Regions from separate parts of the Phytopseudomonas argentinensis genome, predicted to be linked through region 3. Evidence: riboswitches for the same ligand, from Rfam matches in the RefSeq annotation. Region 3 holds a riboswitch; each other region holds the start of a gene.
What was found. Region 3 has a riboswitch for cobalamin ahead of SA190iCDA_RS05985 (TonB-dependent receptor domain-containing protein). Riboswitches for the same ligand answer to the same signal wherever they lie in the genome.

Region 1: it holds a riboswitch for cobalamin, as region 3 does, so the genes downstream of both, cobW (cobalamin biosynthesis protein CobW) here and SA190iCDA_RS05985 (TonB-dependent receptor domain-containing protein) in region 3, are expected to answer to the same signal.
Region 2: it holds a riboswitch for cobalamin, as region 3 does, so the genes downstream of both, SA190iCDA_RS14905 (ABC transporter substrate-binding protein) here and SA190iCDA_RS05985 (TonB-dependent receptor domain-containing protein) in region 3, are expected to answer to the same signal.

The regions. Positions count from the first base shown of each region.
Region 1 covers NZ_CP056087.1:601,269-606,000, forward strand. Annotated here, with positions in the region: gene cobM (precorrin-4 C(11)-methyltransferase) at 1-331, opposite strand, end outside; gene SA190iCDA_RS02800 (cobalamin biosynthesis protein) at 407-814, opposite strand; gene SA190iCDA_RS02805 (CbtA family protein) at 811-1,530, opposite strand; gene SA190iCDA_RS02810 (CbtB domain-containing protein) at 1,541-1,726, opposite strand; cobalamin riboswitch at 1,821-2,023, opposite strand; cobalamin riboswitch at 2,120-2,310, shown strand; gene cobW (cobalamin biosynthesis protein CobW) at 2,408-3,457, shown strand; gene cobN (cobaltochelatase subunit CobN) at 3,856-4,732, shown strand, end outside.
Region 2 covers NZ_CP056087.1:3,340,381-3,345,112, forward strand. Annotated here, with positions in the region: gene SA190iCDA_RS14895 (ABC transporter ATP-binding protein) at 1-2, opposite strand, end outside; gene SA190iCDA_RS14900 (FecCD family ABC transporter permease) at 1-1,033, opposite strand, end outside; gene SA190iCDA_RS14905 (ABC transporter substrate-binding protein) at 1,030-2,037, opposite strand; cobalamin riboswitch at 2,206-2,403, opposite strand; gene SA190iCDA_RS14910 (type B 50S ribosomal protein L31) at 2,648-2,908, shown strand; gene ykgO (type B 50S ribosomal protein L36) at 2,905-3,060, shown strand; gene mntP (manganese efflux pump MntP) at 3,409-3,936, opposite strand; yybP-ykoY riboswitch at 3,977-4,143, opposite strand; partial or broken gene SA190iCDA_RS14925 (2-hydroxyacid dehydrogenase) at 4,337-4,530, opposite strand; gene nhaA (Na+/H+ antiporter NhaA) at 4,665-4,732, opposite strand, start outside.
Region 3 covers NZ_CP056087.1:1,320,978-1,325,709, reverse strand. Annotated here, with positions in the region: gene dxs (1-deoxy-D-xylulose-5-phosphate synthase) at 1-1,858, shown strand, start outside; cobalamin riboswitch at 1,901-2,119, shown strand; gene SA190iCDA_RS05985 (TonB-dependent receptor domain-containing protein) at 2,223-4,076, shown strand; gene SA190iCDA_RS05980 (AI-2E family transporter) at 4,396-4,732, opposite strand, start outside.

The sequences.
Region 1 (4,732 bases), 720 kb from region 3:
CCGTCACGCCGGGAATGATCTCGAAGGGTATGCCCAGCGCGCGCAGGTGACGAATCTGCTCGCCGATGGCGCCATACAGCGACGGGTCGCCGGAATGCACCCGCGCCACGTCCTCGCCACGGGCGTGGGCGGCGCGCAGCAGGGCGATGATTTCATCCAGGTGCAGCTCGGCGGTATTGACCACCTGATGGGCCTGATGGCCGTCGAGCACCGCGTCGGGCACCAGCGAGCCGGCGTAGAGGATCACCGGGCAGCTGCGGATCAGGCGCTGACCCTTGACGGTGATCAGCTCGGGGTCGCCGGGGCCGGCGCCAATGAAGTAGACGGTCATGCGGTTCCTGAATATGGGGTGGCGGTGTCTTGTATCGACCGATGAAAATCCCGGCAGATCGATAGGGCTTGATCCCTACCCATCGACTCGGGCTACGGCCAGGGTGGCGGCGGCGCTCTTGCGCTTGGTTATCCACAGGCGAGCGGGTCGGCCGCTCAGCTGTTCGGCCAGGGCCAGGGCGCTGGCTTCGGCGATGCCTGGCATGCCGGTCACCCGCAACGCCTTGGCCGAGGTCTCGGTCAGGCGCCCATGGTAACCCGCCAGCACCTCGGCGGGCAGGAAGTGGATCGGCAGGTTCAGGTGCGCGGCCAACAGCTGGAGGCCAGGTTCAGCCGCCTTGTGGGCGCTGCTGGCCAGGGCCGTCAGCTCAGCCGTGCTCGAGCCCTGCTCGGCCAGGGTGCTGTCGAGCAAGGCCAGCAGCTCATCGCGCGAGCACTCGCGCCGGCAACCCAGGCCGGCGACGAGGATGGGCCGCTCATTCACTGCGGCTGGCGCCCACGGCCATGGAACCAGGCGGCAGTCAGGCCCAGGGCGGCCCAGAAAACCGCGTTGGTCAGCAGCGAGGCGAGGATGAACTGATGCTCCAGCGCTTCGGGCGCCAGGCTTTCATGTGCTTCGGGCTGCGGCGCGCCAATCAGGTGGGGCAGGGCGAGAATCATCACGCCCGGAATGCGCAGCAGCCAGTTGCTGCCGAATGCCAGCAACGCCAGGCCGGCGGCGGTCGAGGCCGCGGTGCCGATCCACCAGTACTGGCGCAGCAGCAGGTCCGCCGCGGCAGTGCCTGGCAGTTCCGGCGGCAGGCCGCTGGAGGGTGCCAGTACGAAGGTGGCGAAACCCGCCAGGCCCCAGAGCAGGCCCTGCCAGGTTTTCTCGGGGGCACGCAGGGTGAACAGACCGGCGAGCATCAGCGCAAAGCCGACAGCCACCACCAGGTTGCTCAGGCCTGTGGATAACAGGCGCTGCCAGCCGTCCTCAGGGGCCCAGGCTTCACCGTCATGGCCGTGGCCATCGGCGCCGTCATGGTCGTGAGCGACGGTGCCAGTGTCATGGCCATGTTCCCTTGTGGCTGCAGGCTCCGCGACTTCGAAGGTCTCCGCGTGCTGAATCAACGGGGTTACCCACAGGCTCTGCAGCAGGGTCAGCACGATGGCGGCGAGCAGGCCGGCGAACCCGGCGGTCCGGGCGATACGCTTGATCATTCTGGTGCCCTCAGTGGCAGGGGAACGCGGCGCTATGCCGGGTATCGTGGGCGGCGTTGTGCAGGGCTTCGACCTGGGAGAAGCCGGCGAAGAAGATCAGCACGGCGCCCAGCACGCAGCTGCCAACGGCGAGCAGGATACGTTGCGACAGGGGGAGCGCAGAGGCGCTGGAATCGGAAAGGACACTGCTGGACATGATCGTAGACCTCAGGGGTAAACGGCACAGCAGGACACGGCGAGACAGCCCGCACGAGCAGGCAGCGATCGGCGCGTGCCCGCCCACCGCGGGTTGCCAAACAGAGGATTCAGGCCGGTCTCCGGGCTCACGACGATCACCTTGCGGCGATAGGGATCGGCCTTCCCATGCGCGTGCACAGTGGCCAAAACGATCCTGGCATTCGCTTACCGTTGCGGGGGCAGCGCCGGACTCTAACCGGCTTCCCGTTTCACCTCACGCGCGGCGGCGTGAGACACCTGAAACAACCGGGCAAGAACACCACGAAGCGGCCAGAGCGTCAATATGCTGCAGGTCGCGCCGCGATTGACCGTTACCCAGGCTCTGCGTAGCCTTGCGGTCTTCGAGGTTCTCCATGGGTCGCCATGGAGAGGAAACCTGTTCAGAAGGCTTCTAACAGGTTCAAGAGGGAACACGGATCGCCGTGGCTGCCCCCGCAACTGTAAGCAGCGAGTGCGTCGCCAATCGCCACTGGGAGACCGGGAAGGCCGGCCGCGTGCCATGACCTGCCAGCCAGGAGACCTGCCTCGATAACGCTTTCGACAACCGGGCGGGGTGATCCGGTGATGCCTTGGCGCGAGCCCTGCTCGTGCCTGCCATCCTATTGCCCGCTCGCCGTTTCTGTAGACGCCAGGGGCCACCATGAAAACGCTCGCCAAACTTCCCGTCACCATCGTCACCGGCTTTCTCGGTGCCGGTAAGACCACCCTGCTGCGGCACATGCTGGAAAACGCCGAAGGCCGGCGCATCGCGGTGATCGTCAACGAATTCGGCGAGCTGGGCATCGACGGTGAGATTCTCAAGCAGTGCTCCATCGGCTGCAGCGAGGAAGAAGCCAATGGCCGGGTGTTCGAACTGGCCAACGGCTGCCTGTGCTGCACTGTGCAGGAAGAGTTCTTCCCGGTGATGCGCGAGCTGGTGGAGCGCCGCGGCGATCTCGACCATATCCTTATCGAAACCAGCGGCCTGGCCCTGCCCAAGCCCCTGGTGCAGGCCTTCAACTGGCCGGAAATCCGTAACGCCTGCACCGTCGATGCGGTGATCACCGTGGTCGATAGCCCGGCCGTGGCGGCCGGCACCTTTGCCGCCTTCCCCGATCAGGTCGATGCCCAGCGCAAGCTCGACCCCAACCTCGATCACGAATCGCCGCTGCACGAGCTGTTCGCCGACCAGCTGGCCAGCGCCGACCTGGTGATCCTCAACAAGGCCGACCTGCTCGATGCCGAGGCGCTGGCCGCGGTGCGCGCCGAAGTGGCCGAGGAGCTGCCGTCGGCGGTCAAGGTGGTCGAGGCCCATGGCGGCTCGCTGCCGCTGGAGGTGCTGCTGGGCCTGGACAGCGAGACCGAGCTGCATATCGAAGGCCGCCGTACCCACCATGACGATGAAGACGACGATCACGATCACGACGAATTCGACTCGTTCCACGTGGAACTACCCGAAGCGGACGAGGCGCGCCTGCTCGCTGCCCTGAGGGACGTGGTCGGCAAACACGGCATTCTGCGCGTGAAAGGTTTCGTCGCCGTGCCGAACAAGCCCATGCGTTTGTTGCTGCAGGGCGTCGGTCAGCGCTTCGACAAGCACTTCGACCGCGCCTGGAAGCCCGACGAAGCCCGGGTGACGCGCCTGATCGTGATCGGCCAGGAGCTCGACCACGCCGGCATCGCCACCGAACTCAAGATGGCGTTGGCCTGATGCGAAGCGCGCTCGCGCGTAGGGCGTGCTCGGCTTTGGCTTCCTGCGTCGCTCGACCTCCTGCATCCATGCAGTCGTCGCGAAGCAGTACGCCGCCGATCTTTCGATGGGGCGGCCTTGTGCAGAACTCCGCATGGCCTGGCGGACTGTTTGCTGCGCTCCTGAGTCCGCCCTACGGCGGCTTCGAGTTTGCAGCGAGTAGGGCGTACTCGGCTTTGGCTTCCTGCGTCGCTCGACCTCCTGCATCCGTGCAGTCGTCGCGAAGCCGCATGCCGTCGATCTTTCGATGGGGCGTCGTGGTGAAGAACGCTGCAGGGCTTGGCGGACTGTTCGCTGCGCTCCTGAGTCCCCCCTACAGCAGCTTGCAGCCTGCGGCTTGCAGCTTGCGGCTCGCCTAAATGCACCTGCTACGGACCCAGCCCGGCCAGGCGCTGCCGGCCGACAGCATCGCCGACCTCGGCCAGACCCCCGCCGAGCTGGTGGTGCTGTGCACCGGTGATTCGCACCTGTCGCTGCTGACCGAAGTCGCCCGCCATCTACCCGAGGATTACCCCAGCCTGCGCCTGGCCAGCCCGGCGCAGCTGGGCAACAACGCCTCGGTGGACTTCTACGTCGAGCAGGTGCTCCGGCACGCCAAGGTCATCATGATTTCCGTGCATGGCGGCGTCAGCTACTGGCGCTACGGCATCGAGCGGCTGGTGGAACTGGCCGGGCAGGGCAAGACGCTGATTCTGGTGCCGGGCTGCGATAATCCCGACCCCGCGCTCATGGCGCTGGGCAACGTGACCGCCGAGGATGCCGAGCGGCTCTGGCAGTACCTGCGCCAGGGCGGGGTGGATAACGCCCGGCAGTTCTTCAACTGCATCGCCGACCGCTATATGGGCCGTGATTACGGCTGGCAGCCGCCGCAGGCTCTGCCGCGGGTCGGCCTCTACCACCCACGCCTGGGCAATGCCTCGCTGCAGGCCTGGCGCGGCGACTGGCAGGCCGACGCACCAGTCGCCGCGCTGCTGTTCTATCGCACCCAGGTGCAGGCGGCCAATACCGCCTTCGTCGACACCTTCTGCCAGCGCCTGCAGGCCCAGGGCCTCAACCCGCTGCCCATCGCTGTGGCCAGCCTCAAGGAGGCGGCCTGCATGGCGCAGGTCGAGGACTGGCTCGACGAAGCGGGCGCCAGCGTGATCATCAACACCACCGGTTTCGCCCAGTCCAACCCCGAGTCGCCCCAGGGGCGGCCGTTCCGCCGTGACGTGCCGGTGCTGCAGGCGCTGTGTG
Region 2 (4,732 bases), 2.0 Mb from region 3:
ATCGCCTTTGCCTCCCGCGCACCAGAATCACCGCGAACGCCGGCGCGCCGACCAGGGCGGTGACCACGCCGATCGGCAGCACCTGGCCCTTGATCGCCGTACGCGACAGCACATCGGCGGCGATCAGGAACACCGCGCCAGTCAGTGCCGAGACCGGCACCAGCCGGCCGTGCCGCGCACCGACCAGCAGCCGCGCGGCGTGGGGGATCACCAGGCCGACGAAACCGATGGAGCCGACGATCGACACCATCACCGCCGTGACCAGGGCGGTACAGGCGATCAAGGTGGCCTGTACGCGGCGCACCGGTACGCCCAGGGAGGCCGCCGACTCGGCGCCAAAGGTGAAGGCATCCAGCGCCCGGGTATGCCAGGCAACCAGCAAGACCCCGGCCAGCGCCATCGGCACGGCCAGCAGTACGTCCTGCCAGTTGACCCCGCTGAGGTTGCCGAGCAGCCAGAACATGATGCCGCGGGCCTGCTCGGCGCTGGCCGACTTGGTGATCAGAAAGGAGGTCAGCGCATTGAACAGTTGGGAGCCGGCGATGCCGGCAAGAATGATCTGCGCACTGCCGCTGATGGCGCCACCGCCCGCCGCCCGGGCCAGCAGCGCGACCAGGCCGAATGCGGCGACCGCGCCGAGAAAGGCGCCCATGGACAGCGACAACATGCCGGCCCCGACCCCGAGCAATGCGACGGAAACCGCGCCGGTCGAGGCGCCGGCAGAAATACCCAGCAGGTAGGGGTCGGCCAGGGGGTTGCGCAGCAATGCCTGCAGCACCACTCCGGACACCGCCAGCCCGGCCCCGCAGCTGGCGGCGACCAGGGCGCGGGTCAGGCGGTAATTCCAGACGATGCCCTCGTCGATCGGGTCGAGCACGAAGCCTGCCCCGAACAGCTTGTTGGCCAACACCTGGAACACCACCGAGGGCGCAATGTGGGTTTCACCCAGGGCGATCCCGGCGATCACCGCCACGCCGAGCAATAGCAGGCAGAACAGGGTCAGCAGGAACAGGCGCGAACTGCGTGCGATCATTGGAAGTCGTCAACGGCCTTGGCAAGGGTTTCGATGCCGCTGATCATGCGCAGCGAGGCCTGCATGCCATCGGCATCGATGATCACGATGCGCCCATGCTTGACGGCATCCATGTGCTTGGCGACCGGGTCGTTGCGCAGGAATTCGAGCTTCTTCTGCACATCGTCGGCGGGAAAGCGACGGCGGTCCATGCGCGCCAGCACCAGCACCGTGGGGTTGGCCTTGGCCAGGGTCTCCCAGCCGACGCTCGGCCATTCCTCGTTGGACTCGACCACGTTGCGTAGCCCCAGGGATTTCATCATGTAGTCGGCCACGCCCTTCTGGCCCGCCACGTAGGGGTCCAGATCCATGTCCGGGCTGGAGAACCAGAACAGCGCGGAAATATCCCTGGCCTGACGCTGCTCGGCACCGGCCACCGCCGCGGCCAGGCGCTTCTGCAGATCGGCGACCAGGGCGTCGCCCTTGTCCTGCACGTCGAAGATCTGCGCCAGCTGGTCGATGCTCTTGTACAGGCTGTCGATCTGGAACGGCTGCAGGCGGGTGCCGTCGGCGCCGACCAGGTTGTCCTTGCCTTCGCAGTCGGTGGGCATGATGTAGGTGGGGATGTTCAGGTCGTGAAACTGCTTACGCGTACCCACCACACCCTGCTCGCCCACCATCCACTCGAACTGCACCGCCACCAGGCCCGGGCGCTTGCCGATCACCGACTCGAAGCTCGGGTCGTTGTCGGCCAGGCGCGGCACCTTGGCATTCTGCGCCTCGAATTCGGGCAGCACGTGGCTGAACCACAGCGAAGTACCGGCCAGGCGCTCGCCCAGGCCCATGGAATAGAGGATTTCGGTGCCCGCCTGGCCGATGGTCACGGCAGTGCCGGGGCTTTTCGCAAAGGTCAGCGACTGCCCGCAGTTTTCCAGGCTGAGCGGATACTGGGTCGGGCCGGCGGCACAGGTCAGAGAAGACAGACTCAGGGCGGCACCGATGAGGGCAAGGCGTGACACGAACATCCGGGTGATCTCCTAATCAACAAATACGCATAAAGGCAGTGCGTAGGCTGGAGAACACATCACGCCGCGCGGCCACGGCCACGCCTGTCCCTTGCGGGAAGTGATCACGGATGCCCCCTCCCGGACACCCCGCCGGCGGTTCGATTACTGGCGCCTGCCCACCAGAAGCGGAAGCAGACCCATGCCGGCAGGTCTCCTGACTGGTACGTCTGCGCAACGCGGCGGCCTTCCCGGAAGCGATTCCCAGTGACACGAATGCAGCGCTGCTCGATACCTACAGTTGCGGGGGCAGTTCCGTTTGGCCACCCGAGGTGGCGACGGATTCCCTATTAATTCCTCACGGAAACCGGCGCCGGCATCTTAAACGATTAAGTGATCCGCCTGCAGCGCTTTGCCGCCGTTTTACCGTTCACAACACCAGGCCTCTTCAGCCAGAGCCACGCAACGCCCTACGAAAAGCGCCGCCATTATTGTTACAACATAACATTTTGGCAAGCGCATTTAGGCGAGGTTTTCGCGGTGCCCCCGAATCGACGAGCAAGGCTTGTAATGAGAATTAAAATCATCAAGACTGAATGCGTTACTTTATAACGTAGCCAATGGAGCCCCCATGAAACCCGATATCCACCCCACCTATCGCCCTGTCCTGTTTCACGACGTTGCCGCTGACGCCTACTGGCTGATCGGCTCCACGGTCGAGACCGACAAGACGCGCCAGCACAGTGACGGCAACACCTATCCCTATGTCACCCTGGACGTATCCAGTGCATCGCACCCGATCTACACCGGCCAGCAACGCCAGGTCACCAGCGAAGGTCGCGTGGCCGGCTTCAACAAGCGCTTCGCCGGCTTCGCAGGCGCCAAGTCATGAAGGTCGTCGCCTCGCTGAAACAGGCCAAGCTGCGCCATCGCGACTGCCAGATCGTCAAACGTCGCGGACGCATTTACGTGATCTGCAAGACCGAGCCGCGCTTCAAATGCGTACAGGGCCGCCCCAAACCCCAGCGCAAGAACAAGGGCTGAGCGCCTGTATCACCGCCTCGAGGCGCCGCGCACCCTCAGCGAGGGATCACGGCGTCGACGGGGCATTGCGATTGGAAGCTATCGCCGCGGACGAGCTCGCCGCCCTCGGCAGCGGCACTGACAACTCTACGCGCAGCATGGCGAAGCGAATCGCCAGGGCCGCGCCGGACTCCCGACAATAACCATATCCCTCCCTTATCGGCTGGCCTGTTGCCAGGGGTGCCAAGCCGTGGAATGCAGCCAGCACCTGCTACCGTACCTTTACGTCCTGGTCATGCAGCGGGACAGCGCCCGAAAAGTCCAGAGCACCTGAGCCCATTCGACCTTGGCTGCCGGCGGTCTGGCGGCTTACAAGGTGTGGTCATAGAGAATCGCCGCGCCCACGCCGATCAGCACCAGGCCGCCGAGGATTTCCGCCTTGCGGCCGATCGCGGTGCCGATCAGGCGCCCGAGCATCACGCCTATGGTGACCATGGTCATGGTCGCCAGGCCGATGGCCAGCGCCGCGGGCCAGATGTTCACATCGACGAAAGCCAGGCCGACACCCACGGCCAGCGCGTCGATGCTGGTGGCGAATGCCGTGGCGGCCAGCAGCCAGAAGGAATGCGCCGTGGGTTTCTCTCCTGCCTCGTCGGCCTCGGGCTGCAAGCCCGCGTGGATCATGTGGCCGCCGAGTAACAGCAGCAGCGTGAAGGCGATCCAGTGATCCCACTGTTCCACATAGCCAGCCGCGGCCTGGCCGATGAACCAGCCGACCGCCGGCGTGATGGCTTCGATCACGCCGAAGATCAGACCGGTGCGCAGGGCATCGAGAAATCGGGGGTTGTGCAGCGAGGCGCCCTTGCCGACAGCCGCGGCGAAGGCATCGGTGGACATGGCGAAGGCCAGGAAGACAAGAGAAAGGAAACTCACGGTTACGTCTCGGTCGGGCTACGAGTCAATGACCGATACACGCGCCCGACCTCAGGCACGTATCAGTCATTGGTCTCACCAACCGAAAGGTGTTCGTACCACGGCTGCTGCCGAGAATGTTGATACGAACGCTGCCGAGCGAACCCGGAAGCAGGCTACTCCCCAAAGAGGCCCGCACTTTACTCAAAAGCGCAGCGCGAAAAAACCATTTTTTCTACCGGGAAATCAGTCGTTTCGACAGGAAGGTTCGCTACCCGGCCACTGGCTGCGCAGGCAGCGTGCCGATGGGCTGTCTTGCACCGCGGCTAACAGGGGGGCGCAGAGCTCCAGAGGGCGGCTCGGCGGAAGCCGCCATCCGCGACACTCAGCCAGTGACGCTGCCTTTGAACGGGCGCCCGGCGAAATACGTCCACCAGGCTGGCGACGACCATCTCGCCCATACCCGTGGGGGTCTGCATCGTGGCGCTGGCGCGGCTGCGGCACCACCTGCTCGAACTCGAACAGCTCGCCGGGCACCTGGGGCTCGTCGGCGAACACGTCCAGCCCGGCACCGGCGATCTACCCACTGCAGCGCGGCGACGAGGCCAACTGTCCCAGGCGCTTCCGGCAGATCCACGGACTGCCGCCCAGCCAGTTCCGCCGCTAGCAACTGAACCCGGGCACGCCGCCGATTCCGTTTACCGACTCGCTCGCTAGGCGGCGCTGGCTGCCTGGGCGGCACGCAGGCGGCGCACGTAGAGCACGCCCCAGGTCAGCCCCA
Region 3 (4,732 bases):
GCCGCTGCTCGACCGTGCCAATACGCCGGATGAGTTGCGCCGCCTTGGCGAGGCCGAGCTGGAAACCCTGGCGGATGAACTGCGCCAGTACCTGCTCTACACGGTCGGCCAGACCGGCGGGCATTTTGGCGCCGGCCTCGGGGTGATCGAACTGACCGTCGCCCTGCACTACGTCTTCGATACGCCAGACGACCGCCTGGTGTGGGACGTCGGCCATCAGGCCTACCCCCACAAGATTCTTACCGGCCGCCGCGAGCGCATGGGCAGTCTGCGCCAGAAAGACGGCATCGCCGCCTTCCCGCGTCGCTCGGAGAGCGAATACGACACCTTTGGCGTTGGCCATTCCAGCACCTCGATCAGCGCCGCACTGGGCATGGCCATCGCCGCCCAGCGCCAGGGCAGCAAGCGCAAGTCGGTGGCGGTGATCGGCGACGGCGCGCTGACCGCCGGCATGGCCTTCGAAGCGCTCAACCACGCTGCCGACGTGAAGGCCAACATGCTGGTGGTGCTCAACGACAACGACATGTCGATCTCCAAGAACGTCGGCGGCCTGTCCAACTACCTGGCCAAGATCCTCTCCAGCCGCACCTACGCCAACGTGCGCGAAGGCAGCAAGAAAGTGCTGTCCAAGCTGCCCGGCGCCTGGGAAATCGCCCGCAAGACCGAAGAGCACGCCAAGGGCATGCTGGTCTCCGGCACCCTGTTCGAAGAGCTGGGCTGGAACTACATCGGCCCCATCGACGGCCACGACTTGCCGACCCTGCTGGCCACCCTGCGCAACATGCGCGACCTGGAGGGCCTGCAGTTCCTCCATGTGGTCACCAAGAAGGGCAAGGGCTTCGCGCCGGCCGAGGTCGATCCGATCGTCTACCACGCCATCACCAAGCTGGAGCCGATCAACGCGCCGGCCGAGGTGAAGAAGCCGTCCGGCCCGAAATACTCCAGCGTGTTCGGCCAATGGCTGTGCGAGATGGCCGCCCATGACGAACGCCTGATGGCGGTCACCCCGGCCATGAAGGAAGGCTCCGACCTGGTGGCGTTCAGCGAGCGTCACCCGGATCGCTACTTCGACGTGGCCATCGCCGAGCAGCATGCGGTGACGCTGGCCGCCGGCATGGCCTGCGAAGGCGCCAAGCCGGTGGTGGCGATCTACTCGACCTTCCTGCAGCGCGCCTACGATCAGCTGATCCACGACGTCGCTGTGCAGAACCTCGACGTGCTGTTCGCCATCGACCGCGCCGGCCTGGTCGGCGAAGACGGCCCGACCCACGCGGGCAGCTTCGACCTCTCCTACCTGCGCTGCATCCCCGGCATGCTGATCATGACGCCGAGCGATGAAAACGAGCTGCACCACATGCTCACCACCGGCTACCAGTTCACTGGCCCGGCGGCAGTGCGCTACCCGCGCGGCAGCGGCCCGAACGCAACCATCGACCGTGAGCTGACGCCACTGCCGATCGGCAAGGGCGTGGTGCGCCGCCAGGGCAAGGGTGTCGCCCTGCTGGTGTTCGGCGTGCAGCTGAATGAGGCCCTGCGCGTCGGCGAAACCCTGGACGCCACGGTGGTCGACATGCGCTTCGTCAAACCCCTCGACGAAGCGCTGGTCAGCGAACTGGCTGCAGGCCACGAGCTGCTGGTGACCATCGAGGAAAACAGCGTGATGGGCGGGGCCGGCAGCGCGGTCAGCGAATTCCTTGCCGCCCAGGGCACCCTCAAGCCAATGCTGCACCTGGGCCTGCCCGACAGCTATGTGGAGCACGCCCGCCCCGACCAGATGCTCGCCGAATGTGGCCTGGACGAAGCGGGCATCGAAGCGGCCGTGCGTCAGCGTCTTGAAAAAGGCTCAAGCAAAGCCTGACCGACTTGCTTGTGTTTCATGCAGTCACCTTCTAAGGTACGCCTCGTTCACCTCCTGCCAGGTGCGCGCGGCGCTGCCACGCCGCGCGTTAAACGGGAAGTCGGTGCGCTCGCTCCGCGCGCCAAGCCGACGCTGCCCCCGCAACGGTAATCGACCGCAATCAGCCGATTGCACAACCGCTCAACCGCCACTGGGTCTACCGGGAAGGCCAGCGGTTGCAGGTCGAAAGCCCGGATACCGCCCTTGCAGGACGAGACGTGTGTTGCGGAGGGCACCACCGTCAAGCGCTGCATGGGCTCATTGCCCCGGCTGGGCTTGCTCCTGCCCTCCTCGAACGTCTGCCGACCTTTGAGGAATTCACAGAATGAAATTATCCCGCCTGCTTCTGGCGACGTCGCTGGCCCCCGGCCTGGCACTAGCCTCCCCGACGAACTACGAGGATGCACTGAAGCTCTCGGAGACCGTGGTGACGGGCAACCGTGACGTGCAGCCGCGCGAACGGAGCAGCACCCCCACCACGGTATTCACCCGCGCCGACATCGAGCGCCTGCAGCCCGGCAGCGTGCTCGACCTGCTGAGCCGGGTGCCAGGGGTGCAGGTCACCCGCGCCGGTGGCCGCGGCAGCACCAGCGGCCTGTACATTCGCGGCACCAAGACCGCACAGAGCCTGGTGCTGGTCGACGGTCAGCGCATCGGCTCGGCATCTGCTGGTGGCGCGCCGCTGGAATACCTGAATGTCGAGCAGATCGAACGTGTCGAAGTGCTGCGCGGCTCACGCTCGGCCATCCATGGTGCCGATGCGATTGGCGGCGTGGTGCAGATTTTCACCCGTCGGGCTACGGGCGAAGGGCTCAACCCGCGCCTGCGCGTCGGCTATGGGTCGAACCACAGCTGGGAACGCAGCCTGGGCCTGTCCGGTGGCGATGCCGACACTCGTTTCAACCTCGGCCTGAGCGCCGACGACACCCGCGGCATCAATCGCACCCATGCCCGCGTGGCGCCGGACAGCGATCGCGACGCCTACCGCATCAACGCCTTCAGCGCCACCCTCAGTCACCGTTTCAGCGAAGCGCTGGCAGCCGGCTTCAGCGTGCTCGACCAGCGCGGCGAGAGCGAATACGACGGTGGCTGGGAAGGTGCCTACCCGTACGCCGACTATCAACTGACCAGTTACTCCGGGTTCCTCGACGCCCAGCTGCTGCCTGACTGGAAAAGCCGCCTGGAAGTCGGCCACAGCGAGAACCGCTCCGTCGAGCGCTTCGATGACGTGCCCGCCAGCAGCCCCTTCAACACCTACCGCAACAGCCTGGCCTGGCTCAACACCCTCGACCTGGGCGACGGCCACAGCCTGCTGCTCGGCGCCGATGGCTACCAGGAACAGCTCAACAGCGATACCGCCTACGCCGAGGACAGCCGCTGGAACCACGCCCTGCTGACGCAGCACCGTTACCGCGGCGAGCGCTTCAGTACCGAGCTGGGCCTGCGCCACGAGAAGAACCAGCAGTTCGGCAGCGCCAACACGTTCAGCGCGGCCCTGGGTTACCAGCTCGATGCGCGCAACGAGCTGATCTTCTCCTACGCCGAGGGCTTCCGCGCGCCGACCTTCAACGACCTCTACTGGCCAGGCGGCGGCAACCCGGACCTGCAGCCGGAGACCTCGAAATCCTACGAGTTGCAGTGGCGCAGCCAAGTGGCCGAGCGCACGGCGCTGCAGGCCTCGGTGTACCGCACCGACCTGCGTGATGCGATCAACGGCTGGCCCGCCGAGAACCTCGACAAGGCGCGTATCAACGGCTTCGAAGGCAGCCTGCAGCAGGAACTGCTGGGCTGGCAGGCCGCCCTTGGCCTGAGCCTGATCGATCCGCGCGACCGCAGCACCGGCAGGCAATTGAATCGCCGCGCCAAGCGCACCCTGAGCCTGGATGTGGATCGCCAGTTCGGCGACTGGTCATTCGGCGCCACCTGGCAGGCGGTCAGCCGTACCTACGACGACGTCGACAATCAGCGCGAGATCGCCGGCCACGGGCTGCTTGGCCTGCGCGGCAACTGGCAGGCGACAGCGGAGCTGGCGCTGGGGCTGAAAGTGGATAACGTGCTGGACAAGGGTTACAGCCGCGCCCAGTACGGCGATGGAAGCTGGCCCGTGACGAATTACCGGGAATACCGGGAAGAAGGCCGTACTGCCCTGCTGTCACTGACCTGGACCCCGGCGTTCTGAGAGCCCGGTCACGACCTTGTTCATTCGGAAACCCCGAATCCGTATTCCTGTGGATTGGCGGCGAAGTGGCGGAAGCAGCTGCAAGCTGCAAGCTACAAGTTCAAAGCAGCCCGCAGTGCTCTAGCTTCTTCTTGCCGCTTGAGGCTTGCGGCTTGAAGCTCAATATTCGCTTCTGCCTTTCTGTCATCACTGCTCGTGGCGCCTCGTCGAGAGAGCATGAAGAGGCCTGAGTCAGGAAATGGCCCGCAAGCGGCACCTACCCGGTCGATGGATCTCCCCGATCCGTTTAAACGCTGCGGGGGCGATCCAGCCGACATGATCACACCCAGCCCTGGGCCTTGAGTTCGCTCTTCACATAGGCGTAGTAGACCGGCGCCGCCACCAGCCCGGCGATGCCGAAGGCGGCCTCGAACACCAGCATCACCAAGAGCAGCTCCCAGGCCCGCGCCTTGATCTGCCCGCCGACGATGCGCGCGTTGAGGAAGTATTCGACCTTGTGGATAACGATCAGGTAGGCCAGTGCGCCCAGCGCCACCCAGATCGACAGCGACAGGCCGACCACGAAGATCGCGGTGTTGGAGATCAGGTTGCCGACCACCGGCAGCAGGCCGGCCACGAAGGTGATCACGATCAGCGTCTTGGTCAGCGGCAGGTGC